One region of the Nocardia sp. BMG51109 genome, then DNA from elsewhere that is predicted to be linked to it. Evidence: riboswitches for the same ligand, from Rfam matches in the RefSeq annotation. Region 1 holds a riboswitch; each other region holds the start of a gene.
The links. A riboswitch is a leader RNA that binds a small molecule or an ion and turns the genes downstream of it on or off. The one in region 1 is predicted to bind S-adenosylmethionine.
Positions count from the first base shown of each region.

Region 1 (3,559 bases):
CGTGGCTGGCGCCGGTCTGAGGGGCGCGCGGCGTGGCCGTTGGGGCAGTCGCCGCAGACTGGGCATGCTGACGGTATGGCTGAATCGCTGAAGGCACGGTTGCGCGAGAAGATGCTGCGGCAGTTGAACGAGGACGGCTCGCCGGACTCGGAGCAGGACGACCCGCGCCAGATCTCGATCGAGAACGATCTGGAGGCACTGGACGCGGTCGCCGACGACGATCCGCTGCTCGAGGAACTCGCGGCGCGCTATCTCGTGCCCTGACACGGCACGTGTTCCGCGCCGCATTGGGTCGCGCGGCTCGGCCGGGTGATGTGACTGCGGAACGCGTCCTCCGCGCTCGCCGGGCTGCACGGGCGTCCGGAGCGAGCTACCGCCACGGCACTCGCCGTGGGATGGGGAAGCTCAGAGGGAGCCGCACCGCCGCGCCCATGGTTCCGCGCCGCATTGGGCTGCGGGGCTCGGCCGGGTGATGTGACTGCGGAACGCGTCCTCCGCGCTCGCCGGGTGCACGGGCGACCGGAGCGAGCTACCGCCACGGCACTCGCTGTGAGCTGGGGAAGCTCAGGAGGAGCCGCCACTGCCGCCCGCACGCCCGTACCCGAAGTCCGGCCGCTTCCCGGCCGTGTGCGGTGGGCGGACCGGTCGGCAGGGATCCCCCGAACGCGGCGCGGAACGGTGCTCGGTGCCGCCGTCCCGGGGCAATCAGGTTGGCGTGCAACGGGTTCGAACCGTGCCCAGGGCACCCGATCTTGATCAGAACGTGCAGGGTGCCGAGCCGGCAGGGGTGTCGGGAGCCAGCCGAGGACGAGTCTCGGGGGTCGGATCCCAGCGGCCGTCGCGGCAGGAGTAGTCCCAGTCCGGACCCCGCTCGACCATGGTGCCGATGGCCTCGATCAGCCGGTCGACGTCGTCGGCGGAGGTCCCCAGTCCGATGCTGGCGCGGACGGCGGTGTCGACGCCGAGGCGGGCCAGCAGGGGGTGGGCGCAGAATCGGCCGTCGCGCACGCCGATGCCGTGTTCGGCCGACAGGTAGGCGGCGATGTGGCCCGGTTCGAAACCGTCGACGGTAAGTGTCACGATGCCGACGCTGTCGGTGCTGTCCGGCCAGATGCGCAGAAATCGAACTCCCGCAATGGTTTTCAACCCGTCTCGCAGGCGTTCGGTCAAGCGGTGCTCGTGTTCGGTGACGGTCGGTTCGTCCAGCTCCGCCAGGGTGTCGCAGGCGGCGGCCAGGGCGGCCACGCCCAGCACGTTCGGGGAGCCGGCCTCGTGCCGCTGCGGGGCCGCGGCCCATTCGGCGCCGGTGGTGGTGACCTCCCGGACCGCGCCGCCACCGGCGAGATAGGGGGCCGCGGCATCGAGCCAGTCCCGGCGGCCCACCAGCACGCCGGCGCCGAACGGCGCGTACAGCTTGTGCCCGGAGCAGGCCAGGTAGTCGATCCCGGTGTCGCGCAGGTCGATTCGCCGGTGCGGTGCCAGTTGCGCCGCGTCCACCAGGATCCGGGCGCCGCACTGGTGCGCGATCGTGGCCAGGCGGCGCAGCGGCAGGACCTCGCCGGTGACATTCGATGCACCGGTAACAGCAAGCAGCGCAGCGGGTTTGGTGCACAGCTCGGCGACCAGGCGGCGGATCGTCTCCTCGATCGTGTCCGCCGCCGGCACCACCCGGCGGCCGTGCCGCGTCCAGGGCAGGAAGTTGGCGTGGTGTTCGATATCGAGCACGACGGTGTCGCCGGGCACGCAGGAGGCCAGCAGGTTCAGTGCGTCGGTCGTGTTGCGGGTGAACACGACCACCTGGTCGTCGGCGCAGTGCAGCAGGCGTGCCACCGAGCCGCGGGCGGATTCGTAGCAGTCGGTGGAGATCCGGGACGGATAGCCCGCGCCGCGATGAACGCTGGCGTAGTAGGGCAGCAGCTCGGCGACCCGGTCGGTGACCTGTGCCAGGGCCGGCGCACTCGCGGCGCAGTCGAAGTTGGCATACGTGCGAGTTCCGCCCTGCACCAACGGAACTCGCAGATCGCATCCGGAGACACGGGCGGGAGCGGCGCGGGTCTGGTCGAGAACGGGGGTCATCATGCAATCCCTTCGGGTCCGGGGACTCCGCAGGGAAAGGTGATCGGAGTCCGCGCTTGCCGTGCCCGGTCGGGCAGCGGCCCGGTCGTCACCCGGAGCACCCCACCGCGGAGGAGGGTTGCCGGCCAGCAAGCCGGGGCTTCACGCTGGCACTCATGACCTGTTACCGAGCGTGGCAGATTCGAGCAGATCTTGTCAACTCGCGGACCGGTAAAACCGATTGCCTCCGGGCCCGGGCCGCGCTGTCATGGTGTGGGTGAGCATCTCTCTGCTGTTGGGCTTCGTCGGCCTGTGCGTGCTGCTCGCGATCACGCCCGGGCCGGACTCGTTCCTGGTGCTGCGGTTCTCGATCGCGGGGCGGCGTCCGGGGATCGCCGCCGCCATCGGGTCGGCGCTCGGCGGCATCGTCTGGGCCGTCGTGGTCGCGGCCGGGGTGGCCGCGCTGCTGGAACAATCCGCGACGGCCTACCGGGCGATGAAGGTGGTCGGCGGAATCTACCTGGTGTACTTGGGTATTCGGACGCTGGTCGAACATCGTCGGGCGCGAACGGCGCAGGTGCGGGAATCGGCGGAGGCGCCGTCGGCCGACGTGGCCACGGTGCGTGCGGCGTTCACCGCGGGTTTGGTGTCGTGCCTGTTCAACCCCAAGGTCGGGTTGTTCTATCTGGCCGTGCTGCCGCAGTTCCTGACCGAGGTGACCTTCGGCAACGTGCTGGTCCTCGGCGCGATCGAATCCACCGTCGCCGCAGCGGAAATGGTGCTGCTGGCGATCGCGGCGGCGCGTGCCGTCGCGCTGTTGCGGCGGCCGCGCGTCCGGGATCGGCTGGAGCAGATCAGCGCCGGTGTGCTCGCGGCGCTCGGGATCGGCACGGCCACGTCCGCGGCCTGATCGGCGCCCCGCGCACCGGGCCTGATCGGTGACCACCCGGCATGCTCCGGTACCGACTCTGAACACGCTGGGGCAATGGGCGATTCGGTGCTAGTCCAGGTCGTGCGGACGGTGGTAACCGCCGTTGTAGTACAGCAGTGGTGCGGGGTCGGCGTCGGTGTCGTCGTGAACCCGGGTGACCAGCCCGACGACCACGGTGTGGTCCCCGACCGGGATGAGCCGGTACACGGTGGCGCGCACCCAGATCGGGGTGTCGTGCAGCACCGGCTCGCCGGTATCCAGCCGGGTCCACAGCTGGGGATCGGCGAAACGCTCGTCCGCCGTGCGGGAGAACCGCTGCGCCAGATGCCGCTGATGGTCGCCCAGAAAGTGCACCACCAGGGATTCGGCGGCCAGCATCGCCTCGATGCTCGACGAGGTGTGCGCGATATTGAACGAGATGAGCGGCGGATCCAGCGACAGCGACGCGAACGACGTGGCGGTGAAGCCGATCGGGCCGGTTTCGGAGCCCAGCGTGACGATGGTGACACCGGCCGGATACCGGCGCATCGCGGCGCGATACCGCGACGCGGTGATCCCGCTGGGGTCGTCGGG
Region 1 is NZ_JAFQ01000004.1:1,728,574-1,732,132, reverse strand. Features, by position in the region: gene D892_RS0109160 (DUF2752 domain-containing protein) at 1-20, shown strand, start outside; gene D892_RS0109155 (hypothetical protein) at 76-264, shown strand; gene D892_RS0109150 (aminotransferase class V-fold PLP-dependent enzyme) at 757-2,076, opposite strand; SAM riboswitch class IV at 2,124-2,237, opposite strand; gene D892_RS0109145 (LysE family translocator) at 2,333-2,965, shown strand; gene D892_RS0109140 (flavin reductase family protein) at 3,056-3,559, opposite strand, start outside.

Region 2 (3,559 bases), 970 kb from region 1:
GGGGCGTGGGTGAAGCCGGCGGCGTCGTCGAGCAGGCAGGCGATGGTCTCGTTGGCGTCGCCCTTGGTGTGGCCGATCAGGCCGACCGGGCCGCGCTTGATCCAGCCCGTGACATAGGTGGCGGGCACGAACCGCTGCGCGTGCTCGTCGGCGTTCTCGTCGGCCAGCACCCGGCCGGCCTCGTTCGGGACCGTGCCGGCCTGCTCGTCGAACGGCAGCTGCGGGATGTTCTGCGACAGGTAGCCCACGGCCCGGTAGACCGCCCGCACGTCCCAGTCGTTGTAAGCGCCGGTGCCCTTCACGTTGCCGGTGCCGTCCAGCTCGGTGCGCTCGGTGCGCAGGCCCGTCACCTTGCCGTCCTCGCCGACGATCTCGTGCGGCGACTCGAAGAAGTGCAGGAACAGCTTGTGCGGACGGTCGCCCGCATCGCGGATCGCCCACTGCTCGAGGGTGTTGCAGACCATGTCGACCTGCTTGGAATGCCGGCGCGCGGCCTCCGAGCCCTCGTCGTAGTCGATGTCGGCGGGGTCGACGATGACCTCGACGTTCGGCGAGTGGTCGAGTTCGCGCAGCTCCAGCGGGGTGAACTTGGCCTGCGCGGGTCCGCGGCGGCCGAACACGTGCACCTCGAGGGCCTTGTTGCTGCGCAGGCCCTCGTACACGTTCGGCGGGATCTCCGTGGGCAGCAGCTCGTCACCGGTCTTGGCCAGTACCCGCGCCACGTCCAGCGCGACGTTGCCGACGCCGAGGACCGCGACCTTCTCCGCCTCCAGCGGCCAGGACCGCGGCACGTCGGGGTGGCCGTCGTACCAGGACACGAAGTCGGCGGCACCGTAGGAGCCGTCCAGGTCGATGCCCGGCACCGGCAGCGCGCGGTCGGCGTTGGCGCCGGTGGAGAAGATCACCGCGTCGTAGAACCGGCGCAGATCCGTCAGGGTGATGTCGGTGCCGTAGTCGATATTGCCCAGCAGCCGCACCTGCGGCTTGTCGAGGACCTTGTGCAGCGCGGCGACGATGCCCTTGATGCGCGGGTGGTCGGGAGCGACACCGTAGCGAATCAGCCCGAACGGGGCCGGCATCCGCTCGTACAGGTCGATGTTCACCTCGGCATCGGACTTCATCAGGGCGTCGGCGGCGTAGATTCCGGCCGGTCCGGCACCCACGATCGCAATGCGCAGTGGGTTGGTCGCACTGTATTCCGTCATTCTTACGCGCACCCTCTGGTCGAGAACTCTGTCCGTCATGTACTCAGCCGTGTATTTTCAGCCGTCGTTCTTAGCTTAGGCTAAGTTGACGTGTGGGCCGGGCGGCACCCGGCGGATCCGACTCCTATCGATGCTGCCTCGTTGCTCCGCAGGATGTCGTTCGTTCCTGGCCGGGGCCAGGAGGTTCTGCCGAGTCTATCGGTGGCGGCTATCGCGGTTATTCCCGGGATCCGGCGGGAAAACTCGGGTGTGATCTCGCACACCCGCCCCGACCGGGGATGATCGACGCATGACCGACGACGCCCACGACCCGATTCCGATCGACCAGCGCGACACCACACGGTCCGCGGTGCCGTTCCTCGCGGCCGCGGCGGTCGCGGTGGTGGTGATCGGCGGGGGCGTGGCCCTGGCCCTGGCGCGGCCGACGGAGAAGTCCGTCACACCCGAGGACCGGATCGGGGTGGCCGTCGGCAATTTCGCGACGGCGCAGGCGGATACGGATGCCGAGCGGCGCGCGACCGCCGCGTGCCAGGGATTCGATCCGAATCGGTCGCCGCTGGGCCCGGACGCGCTCGGCAAGAAGGTCGAGATCGCGCGGATCACCGATACCGCCGTCGACGGCGATCGCGCGCACGCGACCGTGACGAGCAGGATCGATGGCCGCGAGACGACCGCGACGTGGACCCTCGTCCACTCGGGCGGCTCCTGGCTGGTGTGCCAGTGATAGCGCGACCAGGTTTGACACACGGGCCTGTGACCAGGCACTCTCTATTTTCAGGTCATGAGCGCCAGCGCCAAGCCCCGGCTCGCTGGCCGGCAACCCTCCTCCGCGGTGGGGTGCTCCGGGTGACGACCAGGCCACGCATCGAAGTCTCCACGATGCGGCAAGTGCGGATTCTCAGGAGGTACGAGAAGTGAGTTACGCGGGCGATATCACCCCGCAGCAGGCGTGGGATCTGTTGCGCGACAACCCGGACGCGGTGCTGGTGGATGTGCGCACCGAGGCCGAGTGGCGGTTCGTCGGGGTGCCGGACACCAGTTCCCTCGATCGGCCGACCGCGCTGATCGAATGGGTCGACATCGCGGGCGCGCCGAACGGGCGGTTCGTGGATCAGCTGAAAGAGGTGCTCGCCGAGCGCGATTCGGACGGGAGCGGGCCGGTGATCTTCCTGTGCCGGTCCGGTCAGCGCTCGCAGGGCGCCGCGGCGGCCTCGACGGCGGCCGGATTCGCGCCGTCCTACAACGTGCTCGAGGGGTTCGAGGGTCCGCTGGACGCCGACGCTCATCGCGGCGGCGCCGGGTGGCGGGCGCACGGGCTGCCGTGGAGGCAGTCGTGATCACCGGGGGCGCCTTCGACAAGCCGCTGCCCGACGGCGTCGGCTCGGCGACGCTGGGCGTGCGCGGCGGCCTGCGGCGGTCCGGGTTCGAGGAGACCTCCGAGGCGCTGTATCTGTCCTCCGGGTTCGTGTACGAGAGCGCCGAGGCGGCCGAGGCCGCATTCACCGGCGACGTCGAGCATTTCGTGTACTCGCGCTACGGCAATCCGACGGTCGCCATGTTCGAGGAGCGGATGCGGCTGCTGGAGGGCGCCGAGGCATGCTTCGCGACGGCCAGCGGCATGTCGGCCGTGTTCACCTCGCTCGCGGCGTTACTGGGCACCGGTGACCGGCTGGTGGCCGCGCGCAGCCTGTTCGGCTCCTGTTTCGTGGTGTGCAACGAGATCCTGCCGCGCTGGGGCGTGGAGACCGTCTTCGTCGACGGTGAGGACCCCGCGCAGTGGGAGGAGGCGCTGTCGAAGCCCACCCGGGCGGTGTTCTTCGAGACGCCGGCCAATCCCATGCAGAGCCTGGTGGACGTCCGGCGGGTGGCCGAGCTGGCGCATGCCGCCGGCGCGAAGGTGGTGCTGGACAACGTCTTCGCCACGCCGCTGTTACAGCGCAGCCTGGACCTGGGCGCCGACGTGGTGGTGTATTCGGGCACCAAGCACATCGACGGTCAGGGGCGGGTGCTCGGCGGCGCGATCCTCGGCACGGCCGACTACATCGACGGTCCGGTGAAGCACCTGATGCGGCACACCGGCCCCGCGCTCAGCCCGTTCAACGCCTGGACCCTGCTCAAGGGCCTGGAGACCATGCCGCTGCGGGTGGGCCGGTCGGCCGAGTCGGCGCTGCGGATCGCGGAGTTCCTGGAGGGGCATCCGGCGGTGTCGTGGACGAAATACCCGTTCCTGCCGTCCCATCCGCAACACGAGCTGGCCACGCGGCAGATGTCGGGCGGCGGCACCGTGGTCACCTTCGAGCTGGCGTCGCTCGCGGACGAAGGGAAGAAGCGCGCGTTCGAGGTGCTGAACCGGT
Region 2 is NZ_JAFQ01000004.1:2,700,163-2,703,721, forward strand. Features, by position in the region: gene D892_RS0113660 (FAD-dependent oxidoreductase) at 1-1,205, opposite strand, end outside; gene D892_RS0113665 (hypothetical protein) at 1,495-1,929, shown strand; SAM riboswitch class IV at 1,983-2,102, shown strand; gene D892_RS0113670 (rhodanese-like domain-containing protein) at 2,120-2,542, shown strand; gene D892_RS0113675 (O-succinylhomoserine sulfhydrylase) at 2,539-3,559, shown strand, end outside.
Region 2: it holds a riboswitch for S-adenosylmethionine, as region 1 does, so the genes downstream of both, D892_RS0113670 (rhodanese-like domain-containing protein) here and D892_RS0109150 (aminotransferase class V-fold PLP-dependent enzyme) in region 1, are expected to answer to the same signal.

Region 3 (3,559 bases), on a different contig from region 1:
CCGGTGACCACCAGCGTGCCGCGGTCGCGGATGGCCTGCGGCACCTGCGCCGCGATGGCATCGACCTTGTCCGCGCGCACCCTGCCGGACTGTTCCGGAGACAGGTCGAAGGTCTGTCCCTCCACCGTGCGGACCTCGTCGATGTTCTCGCCGTTGCCGCACGCACCGGCCAGCAGTGCCGCGGTCGTCAGTACTGCGGCCCATGCGGCGACACCTCGGCCGTGGCGGGCTGGAAACATGGTCGTGTCCTTTACATCCGGAATCGGTACGTACTCGACGAAGCTCAGAGCACGTGGGCCAGAAAGGCTTTCGTGCGGGGATGGGCGGGGTTGTCGAGCACTTCCATCGGCGGGCCCTGCTCGACGATCCGCCCGGCGTCGAGAAGCACGACGGTGTCGGCGATCTCGCGGGCGAACCCGACCTCGTGGGTGACGATCACCAGCGTCGCTCCGTCGTGGGCCAGGGTGCGGATCACGTCCAGGACCTCGCCGACGAGTTCCGGGTCCAGCGCCGAGGTCGGCTCGTCGAACAGCACGACGCGCGGCCGCAGCGCCAGCGCCCGGGCGATCGCCACCCGCTGCTGCTGACCGCCGGACAGCTGCCTCGGATAGGACTCGGCCTTGTCCGCCAGCCCGACCCGTTCCAGCAGGGCGATCGCCTCACCCTCCACCTCGTTCCGGCCGCGCCCCTGCGCGCCCACGGGTGCGAGGGCGACATTCGCGAGCACCGTGAGATGCGGGAACAGATTGAAATCCTGGAAGACGAACCCGATCCGCGACCGCTGCCGCAGGACCTCCCGCTCGCTCAGCTCGTGCAGTTTCGCGCCCTTGCGCCGGTAGCCGACGAGCTCGCCGCCCACCCGCACGGTGCCGGCGTCCACCTTCTCCAGATGGTTGATCACCCGCAGCAGGGTGGATTTCCCCGAGCCGGACGGCCCCGAGCACGGCGGTCACCTCGCCCGGACGCACGGCGAGGTCGACGCCGCGCAGCACCTCGTCGTGACCGAAAGACTTACGCACGCCCCGTAATTCGAGCGCGTACTCGGCCGTTTCCCCGCCCTGTCGTCATCGCCGCTCCTGTGTCGTGATCTCGGCGATCTTCCGGCGCACGCGCTGCCACGGCGTCGGGGGAAGTTCGCGCTCACTGCCTTTCGCGAAATATCGCTCGATGTAGTACTGGACGACGGTCAGGACCGTGGTCAGCACGATGTACCAGACGGTGGCCACCATGAGCAGCGGCACCACCCGGCCGTTGCGGCCGAAGATCACCTGCACCTGGTAGAACAGCTCGGCGATCGCCATCACGGAGACGATCGAGGTGCCCTTGAACAGGCTGATGATCTCGTTCACCGCATTCGGCAGGATGCCGCGCATGGCCCTGCGGGGCGACGATGGTGAAGAACTGCCGCCGCCACGGCAGGCCCAGCGATTTGGCCGCCTCCACCTGCCCCGGATCCACCGAGATGATCCCCGCCCGGATGATCTCGGCCGAATACGCCGCCTGATGCAGCGCCAAACCGATGACGGGCGGCGGTGAATCCGCTGATCACGCCGTTCACGTCGAAGGTGTACACGGCCGGGCCGAACGGGACGCCGAGGCTCAGCGTGCGGTAGAGATAGGCGATATTGAACCAGAAACAGCAGCTGCACGATCAGCGGGATGGACCTGAACGCCCAGATGTAGACCCCACGAAATGACCTGTAGCACAGGATTGTTCGACAACCTGCCGATGGCGAGGCCGATGCCGAGCGCGAAGGCCGAGCAGGGTGCCCCAGCAGGTTCAGCTCGATCGTCAGCCGCAGCGCCCGCAGCACCGAGTCCGCGGTGAAGTACGCACCGAAGGTCGGCCAGTCCCAGCCCGGATTGGTGACCAGGCCGTGCACGAACTGCGCCACCAGCACGAGCGCCACCGCCGCCACCCACCCAGCGGCCACGGATGCCAGGTGCGTGCTACCGGCAGGACGTCCCTCCCCTGCCGCGTCCGATGCCCGCTCGGCGCCGGTGCTGCCACGGTGCTCATACGTCGATCGATCCCTCCATCGGTCCCCGGCGGTAGCACCCACACCCGAGAGCCGGGGGGTTGCTGCGACGTCGTCGAGCCGGGTCTCTCGGTCGCTCTGGATGGCCGGAACATGACGCTAAACCGCGCTCGCCCCGGCGTCTGCATTCTCGATCGCGCTGAATCCAATTCTTGCCGGGGCCGGTTTTCGCGCCGACGGAGGGTTTTGCTCGCGCTGATCGTGACGCGGTGGCAGATCCGCGCCGCCGCCGGATAATTCGTGCGACGGGACGCCACCCGGCCCCGCACTCCTGTCCGTCAACGTCGTCCCGTCCCGTCAACGTCGTCCCTGTCCGTCACCGTCGTCCCTGTCCGTCAACGTCGTCGAGGAGCCCTTTGACCACGTCATCACTGCCGGTGAATCTCAAGCACGCCAAGGACATCCACCCGGACGTGGACGTTCCGCCTGCTGCACGAGCTCAATCCACCCGGAGCGCACGCTCTGGTCACCGGCCGAGCTGCGCCGAGCTGACCGCGGCGGTGGCCGATCAACTGGCCCACTCCCCTGCTGGACATTCGTCCGATTTCCGGCACCGGGCAGCGGTGGTGGAGCCGGCCTGGGGTCTCACCATGGGTGGTCGAATTGTGGCTGCCTGTCGTGGGGACCGGGCCAGGGCACCGAACCGCACGACCACGGCGGCGCGTCGGGGGCGTTCACCGTGACCGTCGGCCAACTCGACGAGCAGTATCGCCATCCCGGTAACGCGGTCCGCGACGCACGGTGGCGCGCCGGTGAAACCCGTCGCCTTCGGCCCGCAACGGGCACACTGGGTGCGCAACCCCAGCCACCACCCGCCCGGCCGCCTCGGTGCACGCCTACTCACCACCGTTGCAGCCCGTGCGGGAATACCACTCGCTCGACGATTTCGAGGGCATATGAGTTTCGAGGGCATATGAGCACGAACGACGAACCGGTACTGAACGTCGAGCAGCTGCTCGGGCGCGCCCGAGCCGGTCTGGACCGCCTCGACCCGCGACAGGCGGCCGAGTCGCAGGCGTCCGGCGCACTGGTGGTCCGATATCCGGCCGGAATCGAACCGCAAGGCGGAGGGGACGATTCCGGGCGCGCTGGCGATCGAACGCATCGTGCTGGAGTGGCGGCTCGACCCCGCGGGCGACCATCGGCTGCCGGGCCTGACCGGCGACACCGCCGTGGTGATCGTGTGCAACGAGGGCTACGCCTCCAGCCTCGCCGCCGCCACGGTGGCGGCAGCTCGGGCTGGCGCGGGCCACCGACCTGGCCGGCGGGTTCCGGGCCTGGAAGGCGGCGGGTCTTCCGGTCGACGGCGGGAGCGATGCCGACGGCCGCGATCCCACGGAACACCCGGTGCAGCAGTAGAATTCGAGCCCGCAGCGCATCGACCGAACACCCGCGAGACTCGAGCACACCCGCAAGATTCGGGCACACCCGCGAGGTTCGAGCACGCCGACACTCGAGTACGTCCCGCCTACTCCGGTCGGGCTACTCCGGTCGGGCCAGGTCCTTGGCGAAGCAGTGGG
Region 3 is NZ_JAFQ01000003.1:131-3,689, reverse strand. Features, by position in the region: gene D892_RS0100190 (ABC transporter substrate-binding protein) at 1-239, opposite strand, end outside; partial or broken gene D892_RS39975 (amino acid ABC transporter ATP-binding protein) at 284-1,019, opposite strand; partial or broken gene D892_RS39970 (amino acid ABC transporter permease) at 1,065-2,020, opposite strand; SAM riboswitch class I at 2,034-2,128, opposite strand.
Region 3: it holds a riboswitch for S-adenosylmethionine, as region 1 does, so the genes downstream of both, D892_RS39970 (amino acid ABC transporter permease) here and D892_RS0109150 (aminotransferase class V-fold PLP-dependent enzyme) in region 1, are expected to answer to the same signal.

Region 4 (3,559 bases), 1.6 Mb from region 1:
CGGTATTGGGAGGTATCCGAGGCTCGAAGAACACCACATGGAGCACGGGCACCAGCATCGCATGCGGCGGGTGCGCCCCGGGGCGGTGGTCGTGTCGAGACCGGGAGCGTCGGCAATGGAAGAATCGGGGCGTGATCGAAGTGGATGAGGGAGGAGGAGCCCCCGCGCCCCCCGCACGGCACCCCAACCCGGTCGGCCGATTCTTCGGCAACCACCTGCCGATGCTGCTCGTGGTGGCGGTCCTGCTGGTCGCGGTGATCTTCGTGGCGCAGGATCGCTGGCGGCGCGGCGCCTACGTGATCGGCGGCGCGACGCTGCTGGCGGCCGCGCTGCGGGCGTGCCTGCCGACGGCGCGGGTCGGTCTCCTGGCGGTCCGCAGCAAGCCGTTCGACATCGGTACCTACACCGTGCTGGGCGGTCTCATCATCGTGCTGGCCGCGACGATCAGCAGCCTCGGCGTCGGCTGACCGGCGATCTCAGCGCTCGGACCGGGTCGCCCGCACCAGCTCCATGGTCTCGGTCAGCAGCTTGCCGACCGCCTCGATCTCGGTGAGGAACCCGTCGTGCCCGTCGCGCGAGTGCACCACCTCGAGGCCCTTGCAGCCGGGTAGCAGATCGGCCAGCTCCTGCTGTGTGCGCAGCGGATACAGCCGGTCGGAGTCGACGCCGCCGACGATGCACGGCACCGCGGTGCCGGCCAGCGCGGCCTCGATCCCGCCCCGCCCGCGGCCCACGTCGTGCCGGCTCATCGCCTCGGTCAGCAGCACGTAGGTGGCCGCGTCGAAGCGCCGCGACAGCTTCGCCCCCTGGTACTCGAGATAGCTCTGCACCGCGTAGCGGCCGCCGTTGCGGGGATCCTCGTCGCCCTGTGGCTGATTCTCGAAGCGGTGGTCCAGCTCGAAGTCGGTGCGATAGGTCAGGTGCGCGATCCGGCGGGCGATCCCCAGCCCGGTGGTCGGCGCCCGGCCGGTGCCGTGATAGTTGCCGCCCTGCCAGTCCGGATCGGCCTTGATGGCCGCGACCTGCGTGGTCTGGGTGCCGATCTGATCGGCGGTGGCACGCGCGCCGACGGCCAGCACCAGCGCGGCCTCGACCCGCCGCGGGTGGCCGATCATCCATTCCAGGACCCGCATCCCGCCCATCGATCCGCCGACCACGGCGGCCAGCCGGTCGATACCCAGCAGGTCGATCAGGTTCACCTCGGCGGTCACCTGATCGCGGATGGAGATACCGGGAAACCGTGCGCCCCAGGGCCTTCCGTCCGGCGCGGGAGATCCGGGCCCGGTACTGCCCTTGCAGCCGCCGAGCACGTTGGTGGAGATCACGCACCACTCGTCGGTGTCCAGCGGCGCGCCCGGCCCGACGATGCCGTCCCACCAGCCCGGCAGCTGGTGCGGTTCGGTGGGCGCGCCCACCACATGGGAATCGCCGGTCAGGGCGTGCTCGATGAATACGACGTTGTCCCGCTCGGACGACAGTTCACCCCAGCGCTGCACGGCGAGCTTCACATCGGGGACCACCGCCCCGCTCTCCAGCCGCACATCCCCGATGGCAATGGTGCCGAGTGTGCCGTCCGGCGGCGGTAGCAGCGTGGCCGCGGCCGAACGGTCCGTCTCCGAGCCGATGCCCACGGTCACCACGCCGCCGTCGCCAACCCGGCACGCCGACCGGCCGACACATCGTCGATGCCCGCGCTGCCGATACCCGCGCTGCCGATACCGACGTTCCACCCCGGGCCGCCGCCGGGAATCCGCCGCACCCTGTCCGCCGGCCGCGGGGCCGGTACCGGGCGAACGACAGCGAAACGCACATCATCGATGGTAGCCACCCGCCCCGGGGACGCCGTTCGCCCGGCGCTGCGGAAGGTGGTGAGTGCGGGGCCGCCGACGGCAGTGCGTACTTTGCCGTGGGTAGCGGTGTGTGCGGTGGTGCGGGTCGCTGTGTGTGTGGTGCCGGTCGGGCCGAGGGTGATCGTGCGTGCGAGGGCGGCGGAATGCGCGGCGCCGGGTGCGGTCGTGCGTGCCACGTCGCGGGTGTGCGCCATGCCGGGCACAGCGATGCGTGCGGCGCCGGGGGGGAAGGGGCGCTGTCGATGCGCCGTGCGGGCTCCCAGGGTGCCGGGGCCGGCCCGGTGCCGGTCGGTCGCGTGGCTCCGGTTCGCCGGATCGTGCCCGGACGTGGTCGAGTCGCTCATGTACTACTCCAGGTGCGGTGTGCCGAGAGGCGGCGTGCGGCCCGTTATCGGGATTCGAATCTCGAAAGGCAACAACACATGTCGGTGACCTCCTGATAGTCGCGCTTGCTCTCGGCTTTCGAGAGCCTGGTCATCACCCGGAGCACCCCACCGCAACTGGAGGGTTGCCGGCCAGCGAGCCGGGGCTTGGCGCTGGCACTCATGACCTGACTGGATGGTAGCGGATCGCCGGCGCGGGAAGCGAGACGAGGTCGGGGAGCTAACCCCCGGCCTCACTCGCCCGGGCCACCGGGACCGCGCAGCGGCCGACGAACTCGTCGTAGGCGCCCCGGACGGCCCGGATGGTCGCCTCCGCCGACTCGGCCGGCGCGCACTCCGGAAGCTGGGCATCGCATTCCATCCCGGTGCGCAGGATCGCGTTCCAGGTCGCGGCGATGAGTCGCACGGTGAGCGAGTCGGGCTCGGCGCCGACTCGTTCGGCAAGGGCCGAGTGGATTTCGACGATCTTGCTGTCGGTGAACTCCATGCTGCGCGCGCGCACCGTCGGGCTGGATCGCGTGATCCGCTGCATGTGCTGGAACCACTCGAAGGGCAGCGGCCCGCCGCCCTCGATGCTCTCGGTGGTGACCGCCAGGTAGGTGTCGAAGAGGGCCTGCAACTCGTTGCCGGTGATCGGCTGTTCGCGCAGGTGGGCGGCGATGATCCGGCCCCACTCCTCGATCGGGGCGAGGACGATGTCCTCCTTCAGTTCGAAGTACCGGCTCACCGTCCGCGGCGATACGTCGGCCGCCTCCGCGATCTGCTCGACCGTGGTCGCCTCGAAGCCGTTCTCGTCGCACAACCGCAGCGCCACCTCGATGATGCGGCGCCGGGTCTGCTGCTTCTTGCGTTCGCGCAGGCCGGGCTGGTCTGGACGCGGCGGTGAGTCGAGCATGCCCCGATTCTATCGCTATCGGCTCTCATTGTGACGAGTACCGCCAAATGTCATAGTCGGACACTTTTCTCTTGACGCCAATTGTCAGACGGTGCCACTATGGCTGCACATTCCTTCCGATGCAGGAGTCCCCCTCATGACCGAAACCGGGACACTCGTTTCTCCCGATACCTCCGCCGGGCCGAAGAGTTCGGCGCGCTGGTGGGCGCTGGGCGTGATCGCCCTGGCCCAGCTCATGGTGGTGCTGGACGCCACCATCGTCACGATCTCGCTGCCGTTCGCCCAGCAGGACCTGGGCATCAGCGACGGCGACAAACAGTGGGTGCTCACCGCCTACACGCTCATCTTCGGCGGCCTGCTGCTGCTCGGCGGCCGCCTCGCCGACTATCTGGGCCGCCGCCGGATCTTCCTGATCGGCCTCGTCGGCTTCG
Region 4 is NZ_JAFQ01000004.1:3,349,644-3,353,202, forward strand. Features, by position in the region: gene D892_RS0116640 (tRNA (cytidine(34)-2'-O)-methyltransferase) at 1-46, opposite strand, end outside; gene D892_RS41310 (DUF3017 domain-containing protein) at 222-467, shown strand; gene D892_RS0116650 (homoserine O-acetyltransferase) at 477-1,637, opposite strand; gene D892_RS0116655 (hypothetical protein) at 1,634-2,194, opposite strand; SAM riboswitch class IV at 2,291-2,401, opposite strand; gene D892_RS0116660 (TetR/AcrR family transcriptional regulator) at 2,454-3,128, opposite strand; gene D892_RS0116665 (MFS transporter) at 3,265-3,559, shown strand, end outside.
Region 4: it holds a riboswitch for S-adenosylmethionine, as region 1 does, so the genes downstream of both, D892_RS0116655 (hypothetical protein) here and D892_RS0109150 (aminotransferase class V-fold PLP-dependent enzyme) in region 1, are expected to answer to the same signal.